DNA from 2 places in the Shewanella sp. SW1 genome. Region 1 is predicted to be linked to the other one. Evidence: riboswitches for the same ligand, from Rfam matches in the RefSeq annotation. Region 1 holds a riboswitch; the other holds the start of a gene.

What was found. Region 1 has a riboswitch for thiamine pyrophosphate ahead of thiC (phosphomethylpyrimidine synthase ThiC). Riboswitches for the same ligand answer to the same signal wherever they lie in the genome.
Region 2: linked by a shared signal. The riboswitch ahead of L5M71_RS03510 (TonB-dependent receptor) and the one ahead of thiC (phosphomethylpyrimidine synthase ThiC) in region 1 are both predicted to bind thiamine pyrophosphate.

What each region holds. Positions count from the first base shown of each region.
Region 1 covers NZ_JAKKSG010000010.1:127,693-135,498, forward strand. The annotation lists gene thiC (phosphomethylpyrimidine synthase ThiC) at 1-1,795, opposite strand, end outside; TPP riboswitch at 1,997-2,095, opposite strand; gene L5M71_RS10880 (hypothetical protein) at 2,263-3,639, opposite strand; gene trhA (PAQR family membrane homeostasis protein TrhA) at 4,133-4,816, shown strand; gene L5M71_RS23130 (pentapeptide repeat-containing protein) at 4,792-4,938, shown strand; gene L5M71_RS10890 (tRNA-uridine aminocarboxypropyltransferase) at 4,994-5,590, opposite strand; gene L5M71_RS10895 (NUDIX hydrolase) at 5,739-6,269, opposite strand; gene L5M71_RS10900 (tRNA (adenine(22)-N(1))-methyltransferase) at 6,549-7,340, opposite strand; gene L5M71_RS10905 (glycoside hydrolase family 97 protein) at 7,608-7,806, shown strand, end outside.
Region 2 covers NZ_JAKKSG010000003.1:57,527-65,332, reverse strand. The annotation lists gene L5M71_RS03525 (phosphotransferase) at 139-1,251, opposite strand; gene pnuC (nicotinamide riboside transporter PnuC) at 1,251-1,904, opposite strand; gene L5M71_RS03515 (hypothetical protein) at 1,951-2,211, opposite strand; gene L5M71_RS03510 (TonB-dependent receptor) at 2,309-4,528, opposite strand; TPP riboswitch at 4,583-4,721, opposite strand; gene L5M71_RS03505 (Crp/Fnr family transcriptional regulator) at 4,919-5,599, shown strand; gene tsgA (MFS transporter TsgA) at 5,667-6,842, opposite strand; gene deoD (purine-nucleoside phosphorylase) at 6,893-7,597, opposite strand.

The sequences.
Region 1 (7,806 bases):
TTTCAGGATCGAGTCCTAAATTATATTGATCTTCCCAGCGGAATTCGAAACGCGCCTTTGCCAGCGCATTATCACGAATTTGCGCACTCGGATGACCTTTCGCCACATCGGCGGCGTGGGCAGCAATCTTATAAGCAATCAAACCTTGCTTAACATCTTGTTTATTCGGTAATCCTAAATGTTCTTTTGGCGTGACATAACACAACATAGCGCAGCCGTACCAAGCGATCATGGCCGCACCTATGCCGGAGGTAAAATGATCATACCCAGGTGCGATATCGGTGATTTGTGGGCCAAGCGTGTAAAAAGGCGCTTCATCGCAGTGAGCTAACTGCTTGTCCATGTTCTCTTTAATGAGCTGCATCGGGATATGTCCCGGTCCTTCGATAATGGTTTGTACGTCGTATTCCCACGCGATTTTGACTAGCTCACCTAAGGTTTCAAGCTCTGCAAACTGGGCGGCATCATTAGCGTCGGCAATCGAGCCTGGACGCATACCATCACCTAAGGACAGGGATACATCGTAGGCGACGCAAAGCTCACAGATCTCACGAAAATGGCTGTAGAGGAAGTTTTCCTTGTGATGACTCAGGCACCATTTGGCCATGATTGAACCGCCGCGGGAAACGATCCCAGTAACGCGTTTAGCCGTCATCGGCACATAACGTAGCAGTACACCAGCATGAATCGTAAAGTAATCAACACCTTGCTCAGCTTGTTCAATCAAGGTATCGCGAAACACTTCCCAGGTTAAATCCTCTGCCACGCCGTTCACTTTCTCCAGCGCTTGATAAATCGGCACTGTGCCGATGGGCACTGGTGAGTTGCGGATGATCCACTCGCGGGTTTCGTGAATATAACGACCCGTGGATAAATCCATGACAGTATCTGCACCCCAACGGGTTGACCAGACAAGCTTTTCCACTTCTTCCTCGATGGAAGACGTCACCGCCGAGTTACCGATATTGGCGTTCACTTTCACCAGAAAATTACGCCCGATAATCATAGGTTCGGCTTCGGGATGGTTAATATTCAGCGGAATAATCGCGCGGCCACGGGCAACTTCGGCGCGGACAAATTCGGCGGTAATCGGTTCGCCGACTAAGGCACCAAAGGCTTCGCCCTTGGCTTTACGATTGAGGATTTCATCCTGTACTTGCGCAAGTGCCATGTTCTCGCGGATCGCCACATATTCCATTTCTGGCGTGATAATCCCTTGACGGGCATAGTGTAATTGACTGACTCGTTTGCCCTGCAGCGCTCTGCATGGGCGGACAATGGCACTCGAGCCAGCCTCAAAACGCAGATGATCTAAACCGTCGTCGGCAAGTCTTTGTTGGGTAAAGTCTGAGGTCGCGCAGGATAATTGCTCTGTGTCGTTGCGGGCTAGAATCCAGTTTTGTCTTAATTTACCAAGGCCTAGACGCACATTGATGTCGGCCTCAGGATCGGAATAAGGTCCGGCGCAATCGTACACGCGGATTGGCGGATTTTTTTCCATGATGGGCGCATCATCTGTGCCGCCGACCAAGGTGTCAGTCTGCAGAATTTGCCGCATGCCAACGCGAATATCGGCACTGGAACCCTCGAGATAAATCTTTTGTGAATTAGGATGTTGCAGTGGCGCTAGCGTATCGATAAAGGCTTGGGCCTGCGCACGGGTTTCGCGGCGACTCGGCGCCTGAGGCACGATTGATTGACTAGACTCAGTCGATTTATTAGGGATTGTCGATTCTGGCGCTGTGATTTCTATCGCACTGGCAGCTACAGCTGGGTTTGGGTTTGAACTGGACATAAGCAATCTCACGTTAAAAAATGGAGTTGCTTGTCTGGAGAATTGAGTTGTTGATAGCTGGGCATGGCAATCAATTTTTGTGGCCAACACTGGCTTCAAAAATTGAGTTACCCTGCTCAATAACGATTAAATCTAAACATTAAGGCTTAAAACACTGCTGAGTTAACAGGTGTTCAAGCCGTCTATTTTGGCGATTTAATGTGTGTTATTACGCTTGTTTCCTTCGCAGGTTTTAACCTGATCAGGTTCAACGGATCCCGAATAAACGGTCTCAGCCAAGAGGCACTCCGACAAGATGAGTGCGCAGTATAGACAGAAGCGGCAGCAACAAACAAGGAAAAAAGCAATTAAAAATCTTAACCACCAATCCAAAATAAAGATTCATAATTAATTGTTTTTAATTGATTAAATAAAATTAAACTAAAAAAGCTATAATTAGAATGAAAATAAATCATAAAAGAAAGTCACTATTTATGGGGTTTGAGCATCATTTTGTTTAATCGAGATTGAATGGCATCATCAATAACTTGATTGATTTTTTTGCCACTGCAGTTAATGGGAAAACCTAAATTTTCGGCGTTAGGATTAACTTGAGTGCCGACTTGTACCACGCGATAACAAGTATCCCCTTTACGCACAATACGATTTGGGTCTAAGGGTAAATCTAAACTCGTTGTGCCACCGAAATCATCGGCGTTAGGGACAAATAGCACCTCCATCTCTGGGCTCATTTCACTCATATTCGATTTCCGGGTGAACTTATCGGCCTGTTCAATGACGAGAGCATCGAGCGCTTGCTCGCGCTGACGTTCAAAATATTGCTGGGTGAATAAACTCATGCTTGAGCTTGTCGCTATTGTGCTCTCACCTTCTGCTGCGGGCGAACTCTTAGCGCCAAGCTGCGGCTTCATTTCTGTGGTATCAAGCGTATTAGTTGGTTTTTTTGCCGTCACTTCCGCGGGCTGTACTTCACTTTGGGCACTTGATTGAGTTTTCTTTGATTGAGATTGGCTCGATTGAGTGATGTTCGGTTTAACCGTATCTGGGTTCACTTTTTCCGACTCTACTTTTTCAGAGACGGCCTTTTCGGGTGCTATTGTTTCAGGCATGACCTTTTCAAGTATTGGCAGAGGCTTCACTTGAGTTTGAGGTGTGGGAACAATTGTAGGCGTAACAGAACTTGTCGCTTCAGTCTTATCCTCGGCCTTGATCTCAGTTTTGGACTCCGAGGTTTCGGCTTTCTCTACCGCGGGAGCATAAATAAAGTAAGCCTTGATCGCTGTCACTTTAGGGCCACGGCTTTCTGTTTCAGTTAATCCAAAGGGATTTAACTGCGGGCGCCACAAAATGCAGATAAGTAAAAATAAACACGCATGCACTAAGAGCACAAAAAATAACAAACTGAATCCTTTGAAATACGGCTGACGAGCACGCAAAACGGATCCCGTCCCCAATCCCTGAGCACTAGTTTGTATCGTCCTAAACAGTTCAGGTTTGGATTCAGATTCAGCAACCAATTTATCTTGATGTTGATCTTGATGTTCAGCATGGATTTCTTGCAGTACCAAATCTTGGGCTTGCTCTTGGTCTATAGATTGGGTGCCATGCTCAGTGACTAAAAGGCCTGCACCGCTATTGAACGCTGACGGCTCGGCATCAGTGGTAAAAACAGGCGTTTGAGCAGTATCCAGATCACCGAAGTGATGATCAAATGCAATAAAAGACTCACCTTCTGGCGATGTGACCGAAAAAAGCAAAGCACTATCAGCATCATCTCCAATCGCTATCGCTGTAGGAGATGCTGTCAATAAAGGCGCGGCCTTGGGTTGATGTTGAAAAGGCAAAATCCATCCTTAGGTTTTGTATAGTATCCATTGATTTCAATGATGCTTAACGTGGAACGATTACACTCTAATCAATATCAATCCAATATCGGGTTGGTGAATATTGAAAGCGAATTACCCAATAATTGCATTTACTTACGAGTGCTCAACGCAGATTAGAGGAGGCAAACAGAGCAAAGTTCAATGCGAATGCAACCTGCTACAAGCACAGTACTTTACGCCAGTGCTTGATAAGTCACTTGCCAGTTAAGACAAATAAGGCTGGGAATTGGGATCATAATCGCGCTAAATTGAATGTTAAATCTCACGTTTTGAAGCGAGTAGCATCATCAATGCGATGCACTGATGGGAGTGCAAGACAGCATTAAAAATCTAAAAGATGAAAAATAGAAGCCAACCATAAATTTAAGCTTACAAGTGTACGCTTAAATATGGTGATTTATTTTTCTAACTGATAGACTCAGTCATTATCGTTTACGAGTGTGTATCTACCATGTCGAGTCAAAGTGTTACCGAACAGCCAAACACAGTTAAAAACCTGGTAAAATCTGGACCATATAGTATCAAAGAAGAGATCGCTAACAGTGTATCCCATGGCCTAGGTGTCATTGCGGGGATTGTGGCATTGGTGCTCATGCTGCTTAAAGGTCAAGATCACCTAACGCCAATTCAACTTACGGGCGTAACCATTTATGGTGCGAGCATCATAGTGCTTTTCCTATGCTCGACGTTATATCACAGCGTTAGCCATTCAGGCTGGAAACATAAACTGAAGATCGCCGATCACTGCGCTATTTACTGTTTAATTGCAGGAACTTACACACCTTTGATGCTGATAAGCTTACAAGGCACGCAGTCGATAGTGATTTTAACGGCCATTTGGTCGCTTGCAATTGGTGGGATCCTATTTAAGACGTTATTTATTCACAAATTCAAAAAGTTAAGCCTAGTGTTGTATCTCGCTATGGGTTGGCTATGTGTTACTGTGATGGGCGATTTAACGGCGGCGATGTCAGAGGTAGGCTTTAATCTATTAATCTTAGGCGGGTTATTTTACACCTTAGGAGTTGTGTTCTACGTCGGTAAACGCATTCCATTCAACCATGCCATTTGGCATTTGTTTGTGCTCGGCGGTGCCATGAGTCACTTTCTGTGTATATATCTGACTGTTATTTAAATGACTATGATTTAACTGATGGTAATATAACTGGCTCTGATTTAAATGACTGTGACTTAACAGATGGTGATTCAGCTGGCTCTGATTTAAATGACTGTGATTTATCTATGGGTCAAAGCTAAAAGTCGTTAATTATCTATTCATGCACTTCCTCGAACACTCTCTCAAACACTGCAATCAAGTACGGCTATTCAATTCAGTAAACAGCGACGCTAATAGCGTCGCTTGTTCTTCTCTGCCACACTGGCGCCAAAGCGCAATAATACATTCTGCAGTACACAAACCCCCTTCTTGCTGATTACGCCGCAATATAAAGGCGGATTCTGGCATAAGTGGCGGCAAACTGACTCGTGCGGCTGTTTTAAGATAGGGGCTCTGGCGCAGCATCTTACGTGCCTCCTGCCAAGTCGCATCTAAAATCACCACTTGGCTCGGCATTCGTTGTGCTGCTATGACTGTGGATTGCGCAGGCACTAACAAGGCTTGTGCGTTCGAGAGCGCTGGCTCAGCTAAGGGGTTAATATCAGTGGGCATAGCAAACTCAGTATCACTTGCAGGAAACAACAGCTTGGCTTGCTGCGATGCCAACATAGCCACTAAATCGTTATCAGGTGCCGTTCTCGACCAGACGATGCTTTTCACCTCTTCAGGGAATGCGGCTAACGCGAGTTGGCCAGTATTCGTTTTGCGGGTTAACTCGCGCTCGTGGGTCAATAAAATAATCTGCATTGCCTTCCTTGCTGCGGCAAAAGAATGAGAAATAACATTAAACATCTAGCGATTTTAGGAACAGGCTCGAAGCAGTATCAGCTTAAAAGATCAGGTTAAAATAACGACGTTTAATCGCCAACCAAACCCTGCTCACTCAGTTATGTGTGAAATAAAATCATATATTAAACACATGATTTAAAAATGATAAAACTTACAAACATTCCAACACTATCTGTTTTAGCAGAAAAGTTTCACGTTCTATTGATTGGCCTTTATGGGGATGATTACGCTGAATATCTTCATTATGGGCGATAGCTTGATGAATATTGAGCCATTGAGGTCGCATGCCATTTTTAATCTCATGGGCTTCTAATCGAGTCTCACCTAAACCACGCTCGCCCAATGTGATGTCAATACGGCACACATAACAGAATGACTCCATGTGCACTACATTCGCTCCTTCACGGTACCAAGGTCGAAACTCTTCATAGCGACCAAAAGGGGCTAACACTTGAATGTCTAAGGCACCGGTTTCTTCCTGTAGCTCGCGGATCAGTCCATCTTCGAGACTCTCGCCATCATCAATTCCGCCTCCGGGTAAGCTGTAGTCGCGGTATTTTTGGGTATAAAGTAGCAAAATGTCTTCACCCGATAACACTATCGCGCGGGCAGCTCTGCGATAAAAAACGCGTGCCGTCTGTAGGTTAACCGCTGGATCTTGGGTGGTTCTCAATAAACGCATAGTCGTAGCCATTTGCCGAAAAGGAGTCGCAGCATAAACGAAAATGTGCCAAATGCAGATCAAAAACTGTAGCAGAGGCAATAATCACACTCAGTCCAGTCCGAGTGATTGATAGGTTTTAGCGATTAGACTCTTGATTATTAAAGGCTTAAGCTAAAATCGTTTTGCCCATGATGTTAAGATCGCGATGCATCAGCTCTTTCGCCTGATCCTCATCGTAACTGCTCATCTTTGGTTCTCATCTTAGTTCTCAGCGTAATCCCCAAGCGGCAAAAATGCTCAAGCGCATTCAAACTCACTATGCTCACTTAAGAGCTGGGCCAATTGCTGCTGATAGGCATCAATAATCGCTGGTGTTTGCTTATGCGTGGGCATGCGTTGGTAATGACCAATCACCTGCGACAAATAACGCTGCGCTCGCGGCAAACTTGCTTCATCTAGCATCTGCCACATTAACGAACCCGTAGCACTGATAGGCAGAGCATTTGGAGCCGCGATTGTACTGACATGGAGGATTTCGTAGAAACGTTGATTCTCTTCCAATAAGAGTTCCGACTTGAGCCCTAGCCCTAAGGCCGAAAGTGATTGCCTGACATAATAATTATGATGCACGGGACACAAAATAAATTCGAGGTACCGCTGTGGGTGCAGGGCTAGAATTGCCCGCACTAAGTCCACCAGCAGTTCACCACCCACACCAGCGATGATGATCAACTGTTTATCCTTGTCACTGGTTTGCACGAGCGGTAAAGCCGCAACATCAAGGCAATGCACTTGCCACTGAGTATCACGACTTAAATTTGGGTCTATGTCCGGGTTTAAGTGTGGATCTAAGTTTGGATCTAAGTGTGAATTTAGGCCTGATATGTCAGCGGGGAAGAAACGCTGCAAACGCACTTCAAGCGCCTGCATCAGCGAAGGGACACAATCGACAAAGTGTACATGGCGGGCAGCGCTCCTTTCTAGCAACAGCATACCGAGCAAACCATGATCGCAGCAGCAATCCCAAATATGGTCGTAATGACCACTGATCATGCTGTTTATCTGTTGTAAACGTTGGCTAATTTTCACGGTTTGACCTTACTACTGCGGCTCCAAATACTGTAAATCCCACTGTAAATCCCACGCTAAATTGCATTTTTAAGCAAAAAGAAAGCGCGCAGTTTACCCGAGTCAAAAGCAAACCACATCTTTTGTTCGTGCTCTCGCAGTGCTTCACGTCACGTCTGTTACGCCACGCCTTAATATGGTGAATACGTATGCAGGCCGTTGCGATTAAAAAGCCATCGCCACTAGTATGCTGTGAGTCACATTCATTATAAAAACAAGGATCAAGGAATGTTCATCAAGACCAACCCTATTCAGTTCACTCGCAGCGACTTAACTGCCCGTCACGTAACAGACTGCCACTTAACAAACAGCCACACTCGCCAGAGCTCATCGCGACAAAAACTATCACAAGCGCTATTAAGCCCTACAGCCATCGCCCTTGCTGTCACGAGTCTTTTTAGTGCCAACGTATTTGCTAAAACCGTTA
Region 2 (7,806 bases), on a different contig from region 1:
GTTGCTTTTTATATCAAACAAGTTTGTCTAATAAAGGTTTTCAGTATGTTCTACCCGCATGTCCCACCATAGCGCGGTCAATGCCATAAGGGAATGAGCCATTATCATCAGATGGAAACTAAGCACACGCAATAATGACTATTTGGGGGTGATCAGCGGCCAGAAGCAATCAAACCAAGCAAGGTAGTCGGCGCTACGACTGGGTTCTGTTTGCGCTGCCATCAATAATGCCCAGTAGCAAGCAAATACCCAATACATGTCAATGGCAGCAGGCACTGCCGTTACGGCTTGTGCAGTAACATAAGGATGTCCACTCAGATACTGTTTCACCAACACACTTTGCTGATAGGGCGTTAACGCATGTGTCGCTAACACTACAGCCAACTCACACAGTGGATGCGACGCCGTCGCATACTCAAAATCAATACAACACAAGCGGTTATTTTTAAGTAACAAATTATGGGGATTAAGATCGCGATGGCAAAACTGCGGCTTGATTATGCAGGCTGCTAACTCATCACACCAATGTTTAATTTCGATTTGAATTGCAAGCAGCTTAGCCACCCGCTCATTCCAATCACGAGTATTGCTATAACCAATATCACTACCCTGCTTCAATGGCACAGCTCGCCTTAATACTGGCTCACGAAATGTTGCAGAAGCCTGATAGGCAAGCATTTGCTGGTGATATTCCTGCCACTGCTCAGTGATACTAATATCATAAGGCCCTGTAGGCAGATCGCGTAATTGCAGCAATAACGCCAATAGCAAACAATGGGCTTGGTTAGGATGCGTTTCTTGTTCTGCTGCCGGATACTGTAAATAATTAAACGTCGATTGCCCCAGCACAAAATCAGCAGCACTCGTTTGGCGCTCTAACGCTGGCCAGTGGATTAAGCCTTCGTTTTCAATATCGTCACTTTCAATATAATCACTTTCAATAAAATCACTGAGGTAATAACGCTCATCTTCGCTCACCCACAACAGTTCAGGAGCAAGTTTAGCTTGAGCCAATTGCTGCCAGTAAAAACGCTCCTGCTGGCGGTTGCAAAAACTGTCCGCCGCATCGGCATTCACCCGCAGAACATAACTGCCTGTGGGCGTAGTGATTTTATAATTATGATTACTTAAGCCGCCCGCAAGCTCATGAATACTTAACACGTTAACTAGCCCAGCACTTTTGAGTATGGGGTAAAGTGCTTTGAATGGCTCGCCTGCTGAGCGTTGCATCGAGGCGTTTATATCGAGCATTAACTGAGTAACTTCAAGGTATTAGCTTCACGGGCATCGGCTAACGCGGTTCGCCACAGGAAATACCCCACGACCGCCAGACCCACATAAAGCACGAATAACAAGGATGTCAGCATCAAGCCTTTGCTGAGATAAAGGTAAATCGACACTATGTCAATAACCACCCAATAAAGCCAATTCTCAAGTACCTTTTTTGCTACTAAATAAGTCGTCATCACGGCGAAACAGGTTGTCGCCGCATCTAGATACGGGAATGCGGCTTGGGTATACGTCGCCATACCGTGACCAACCAAAAGCGAAATCACGCCCGTCGCTGCGATCAACTTTAAATGGGTTTTCAATGGCCAAGTGGTCACTTTTACGCCTTGATGCTTATCACCACCTTGGGTCCAGAGCCAATATCCATAGAGCGCCATCGCCATGTAATAGACGTTAAGCACAGACTCCATCAGTAGCGACACCTTCCAAAACAACACAGTGTAAATGGCGGTACTGGCAAAGGCCGCCGCCCAGCACCACACACTGGCCTTCATCGCCAGCAGTAAATATGCCATCGCCAACAATACCGCGAGGGCTTCCCATACGGTCATCACATGGACTTCACCAAAGGCCGTATTAACGCTCTCGACCAAGGTTAACCATAAATCTGTCATAGTGTTGTTCTCATTGCCTATATGTCGCTTACATGGCGGTCAATCATTATTCGCTGTGGGCTAAATTCAGCTCACCACCGATAAACTTACACACAAATACTGCCTTGCCCCACTTCTCATGGGCCGCTTGCATCTCAGTCGCCAGCATAGTCATCACATCTAAATAATCGCCGCACACTTGAGTAGCCATCGCATTAGTCACGCGCTCGATATTGGGATAGCTATCCACGCGGCCAATAAACCACTTGATAGGATCGAGGTAATTTTCATTAAAGGGATACATGCTAATTTCTGCGGTCAGTTTCATTTTAATTCCTTGATATTCTGAAGTAAGGCTGTAGCCCAAATACTGGGCTACAGTTCAGTTAACACTTAAATGATTATGCTCATTTTAAAATGAGCTATTACATAAACTTAACGTTAAAGGTTACGCCAATCTGACGCGGATCGCCGTAACGAATATATTGCTTTTCCGCCCAACCGTTATCTGGCTCATTGCCAAAATAGAAGCCACGCACACCGTATTCTTCATTAAACAGATTGCGTCCCCATAAATATGCCGACCATGCGCTCGCCTCATAACCTACGCGGGCATTGACGATAGTGTAGGGTTCAGAGCGGGATTCATTGCTGTCTGAATAATAGAATTCACTCTTACCGCTAAGATTCAGGTTAGCAAACCAACCCGAATTGGCACGATAAGTCCCGCCAAGGCTGTAGGTAAGATGTGGAGAATGGGCAAGATCGCGGCCAGTTAAATCCACCTCAGTGCCATATTTATCCTGATACTGGTAGTCACCGTAGGCCGTTTCTAACCAACCTAAGCTTGAGTAAACTTGCAGATTATCGGTGGCATACCAGGTTGCATCTAACTCAGCGCCATAGTTATTCGAACTGCCTGCATTTTCAGTGAACAAGATAAAACGCTGTGGTTTATCGGGATCTTGCTGTGATGCAGCCACCTGTTGATCTTGTCTGTCCATATAGAACAGCGCCAAATTAGTATCGATAAGTCCCGCTAACCAATGGGATTTAAGGCCGATTTCATAGTTATAGAGCGTCTCAGTACTAAACTCTTTTTTATCGTTCAATTCGACGGGCAAAGTCATGTTGAAACCGCCCGCCTTGTAACCGCGTGCGACTCGGATATAAGCATTGTGTGAGTCGTTCAGCACTTTACTCACAGCAATATGACCGCCCCACATGGTTTCGCTCGGGTCGAAATTATCGTTATTCGTATCAGAGTAATGACTGTTGCGACGCTCTAAACGTAGACCCACAGATAAAGCATAATTTGAGCCCAAATCCGTATCAAGCTGGCCAAACAGTGCATAGTTTGTCGCCTCATACTCTGAGTCTAAGACTTCATCTAGCGAAGTATTGTACTCAGAATACAATTGGTTATCTTCTTTCAGATTCATGGCATACACACCAAGCAACCAATCAGTACTTTCTGCAAAAATACGGCCCTGCTCGGTAGAACTTAAGCGAAACTCTTGCGACACGGTTTTACGCTGACCCGTTTTATCCCAAAAATAATCGTATTGACACGGCGCCAGATTGCCATTGTCATCATTGCATTGCTTAGAGGCCCAATATTCTGAGTTAGCCCAATCACCATCGTAACTGTAATGGTGATCGGTATTCGCAAAAGAGGTTAACGAAGTTAATTCGAAGTTTTCTGCGCCGGAATAGATCGCTTTAAAACCCGCGCCTGTGGTGCGCTGGCTATCAACACCCGGTTGATCCGATGTTGTCTGGGTTGGTGAATTGGTTAAACTCCAGACATCATAGCCATTATCAAAATCGGCATGCAGCACAGTTAAATCAAACTGCAAATCATCTGTCGCATACCAGCGCAGCTTAGCGCGGCCGCTGAATTCATCGCGACCATTTGTATCATCACGGTCTAAATACAAGTTATCGTGGTAACCATTTTGCTGATGTTGCTGCATTGACACACGATAAAGCAGCTTGCCAGAATCCGTTAATGGGCCAGAACTGAAACCACTAAAAGTGCGTAAATCATCATCGCCTAACGACACTTCGCCGCCATGCTCAAACACATCAGTTGGATCGTTACTCTTCAGATAAATCAATCCCGCTAAGGCATTCGCGCCATAACGCGTCCCCTGCGGTCCACGAAGCACTTCGACCTGCTGTAAATCGTACATGCTCGACACCATGCCAATACCGGATAAATCGATATCATCTATGATGTAACCCACGGAAGAATTAGGTGCGCCTTGGTATTGCTCCTGCTCCCCTACACCGCGAATTTGAAAATATTTCGGCCGAGAGCTTCCACCTGACCAGTTAAAATTGGCGATAGAATTAAGCAGATCTTCAAAGTGTTGCGCACTTTCATCTTGAATTTTTTGACTGTCGATAACGGTAATGCTGGAGGGCATTTTTTCTAAGCTTGAACTGCGAAAATCCGCCGTCACCACCATGACTTCCATCTCAGTGCTGGGATCGGGTTTATCGATAGCGTCGGTTTGTGCAAAAACAGGGGTGCTCAGCGCTGCGGCGATGGCTAACGCCAGCGGCGCTCGGGCTAAAAATAAGCTTGGCGATACGGTTGAAAATGGAGATTGATGGTTTGACGTTTTACGGTTTGACATAGGACCTCAAATATAATGTTTGAGATCCGGCAACGAATAAGCGATTCAGAAGTGTGCTGTTGATTGGCCCATTCCTACGCCGGTATTAGCCGGATCAGGTTCTAAGGGTTCGTCAGATGACATCTCAGTTTGCAGCCGTTAACGTTAAAATCAGAGTAACATTAATGCACAACAAACACCCCTTGGCGGCGCCTAGTATACATGACGGAAATAAAAAGTGGGCACTCTTATCTCTGCGATTCAATTAAATGTCGCGAAAACCACTGCCCTTCAGTCCGTATGATGAAAATATCTTTAGTAGCCGCCTAAATCCTTTCGTCCATTTGACCGCCTATCATGATAATGCTATAGAAGGTCGCAATTTCGAACACAGTAAGAGGATCATAGTCGATGCAGCTAAAACCTTTATCGAAAGGACGTTATAGCCAGCGATGGGAGCAAGACTATCCACTTATTGAAGCGGTTGTACTTAGCTGCATCAGCGAAATAAAAATGCTCAAAAAAGGCGCTCACCTCATGACGCAGGGGGAAGCGATGGCATCACTTGTATTGGTGAAGCAAGGTCGCGTATCACTCGGCCATACCGCGAGAAATGGTCGGTGTTTTCAATTAGGTACTATTGATTGTGATTCACAGCTGTTTGGCGAAATGGAGTTCTTCACCCAGTACCATTGTCAACTAGACATTATTGCCAGTGAACCCTTAGAAATCATGTTGATTAGCGCTGAAAAACTGCAACATTGCCTCGGTCAACACCCTCAACTCGCGCTATTTTTCGCTAGTGCAATTGCGATTGACTACCAAGACACAGTGGATATTTTTACTCGGCGACTGCTCTATCCCATCAGTTATAACGTGGCATTTGATATTTACCATGAATACTTAAATGACTTGCCCGTAGATGGCTTTAGTAAACGTTATTTAGAGGCTGAACGATTTGGCACTACCGACCGAGTCTACCGTCGGGCGCTACAAAATCTTGAGGAACGAGGCTTAATTGAGCGGAAAAAAGATGGCATTCGGATTTGTAATCTCAACGCACTCAAGAAATTTGTTGAAGCAGGTATATAACCGCTTTCAACATAACCCACACTCGACTTAATTTAACAACCGAGTGTGGGATGGATGCACAGGTAAATTAACTTACGGATGGCGAGTGTTGTTCCATAGCCGATTTCATCCGACTTGAAACGATCAATAGCATAAATATCGCTGCGTAAAGCAGAGGTATCACATACATCACTGTTTGTAATCCGATAATACGTTCAAAGAAAGAACTGATGGCTGGGCTAAACATCGCCCCAGCACTTCCGCTAATAAGAATATATGACACATTTTTGCTGCTGGCTTTTTTTACAAAAGACACGCCATAAGCAATAAATGCATTATAAAGCGCGGCACACACAAAACCGTAACCATAGGTTAAATAAGCTATCCAATTAAGATTATTGGTACTGACAATGGCAGCGGTGATCACCATAGCTAAAGCAATAATACCGACTAAGAAATGGTGAATTTTTACACGAGTCACAATCACAGTCGAAATTAACGCCCCAATTAGCGCAGCGGACCAATACTGGGTAATAATATTACCGGCATCTTCAAACGGAATATCAAATTTTTGTTTTACAAATAAAGGTGCCCAAGTTAAAAAAGTATATAAAGCCAACATTCCTAAAAATAAACCAATACCTCCACTAATAATACCGAGATTCCATTCAGACTGTTGTTTCTCTTGTGTTGTAGAAGATTGCTCGCAAATAGAGAAATGAGTGAACAAGGTAATAATGACTGTACCGAACGCCACTAAACCTACGGCTAAATAGCTATAACTCCATGATAATGAATTTGTTAATGCATAAGTCGTTATCAATGGAAAAATAACGCCTGCAATATTAAACGTTGCATCTTGCACCACTAACATTGTGCTTTGTAATTTCTCTTGCCACACAGACACCACAATCGTACCAGCAATACATAGACCGATACCGCCACAAAAACCAATTAAGGTCATTGCTACCATCACAACTTGTAGGGAACTGGTTAGATGTAAAGCCAGAGCAGAAAGAGCAACCAGACTGTAACTTATCAAGGTCATTCTTTTGATACCCATTTTTTCAATAAAGAAAAATGCAGCAATCGTTCCCGCGAGTGCACCGCCATTAAGCAATGAAAAAATTGATGCAACTTCGTTAACATTAGCGGCAAATTTCTCAGCTATGGGTTCAATCAACATCCCAAATTGGGTCGCAAAGCCCGCCATAATAAAATTGGCGAGAAAACTGATGGCTGTTAAAGTAATTTTATTATTCATTATGTCATTCCATAAGTGAAATGCTAAGGGTTCAAAGGATGGCTTTAAACCTAATTGAGGGCGGTTTCTAACGCGAGCTCGATCATATTATTAAAAGAGAGTTGGCGTTCTTCGGCCGTAGTTTCTTCACCGGTTAAACAATGATCCGATACCGTTAAAATGGCTAATGATTCGATACCTTGTTGGTGTGACAATCCATAAAGCCCCGCCACTTCCATATCAATACCTAATACCCCAAAACGTTCAAGTGCGGGGATCATATCTTCATCGGGATCGTAATAAAGATCACCACTAAAGATATTGCCAACTTTTACACTAATGCCTTTCTCATTCGCTGTTGTATAGGCTTTATGCAATAAAGAAAAGGTCGCAGAAGTTGCCATTTGGTAGCCACTACTACGCTTAGCGTTAGTAGGTGAATCCGTGCCTGCGGCTTGGGCTAAAATGACATCTCGCATTTGTACATGTTTTTGTGTTGCACCTAAACTGCCAATACGAATAATGCGTTTCACGCCAAAATAATTAATCAGCTCATGGCCATAGAGCACCATAGATGAAATACCCATACCATGACCCATAACGGAAATGCGCTGTCCTTGGTAAAAGCCCGTGTAACCAAGCATATTGCGAACATTCGTGACTTCTACGGCATCGGTAAGATAGGTTTCAGCGATATATTTAGCACGGAGTGGATCACCCGGCATAATAACAGTTTCAGCAAAATCAGTAGGTTGAGCATTAATATGAGCAGTCATCTTTCTATCCTCATGTGGTAATATGCTGATAGTAGTGCTCAATCACTAAATGTATTTAGGACTAAAGTCCGGATTTCACCTTGCCGTAAACCTTTTTGCTTAAAAATGGGTGATTTATCGCAACTTTCAATGTCAAAAAGACGAAAGCTAATAACATTTGAGTGACCTTAAGGTCATTGAAAGTTGATGTAAAACGAATAAAAAGGCTT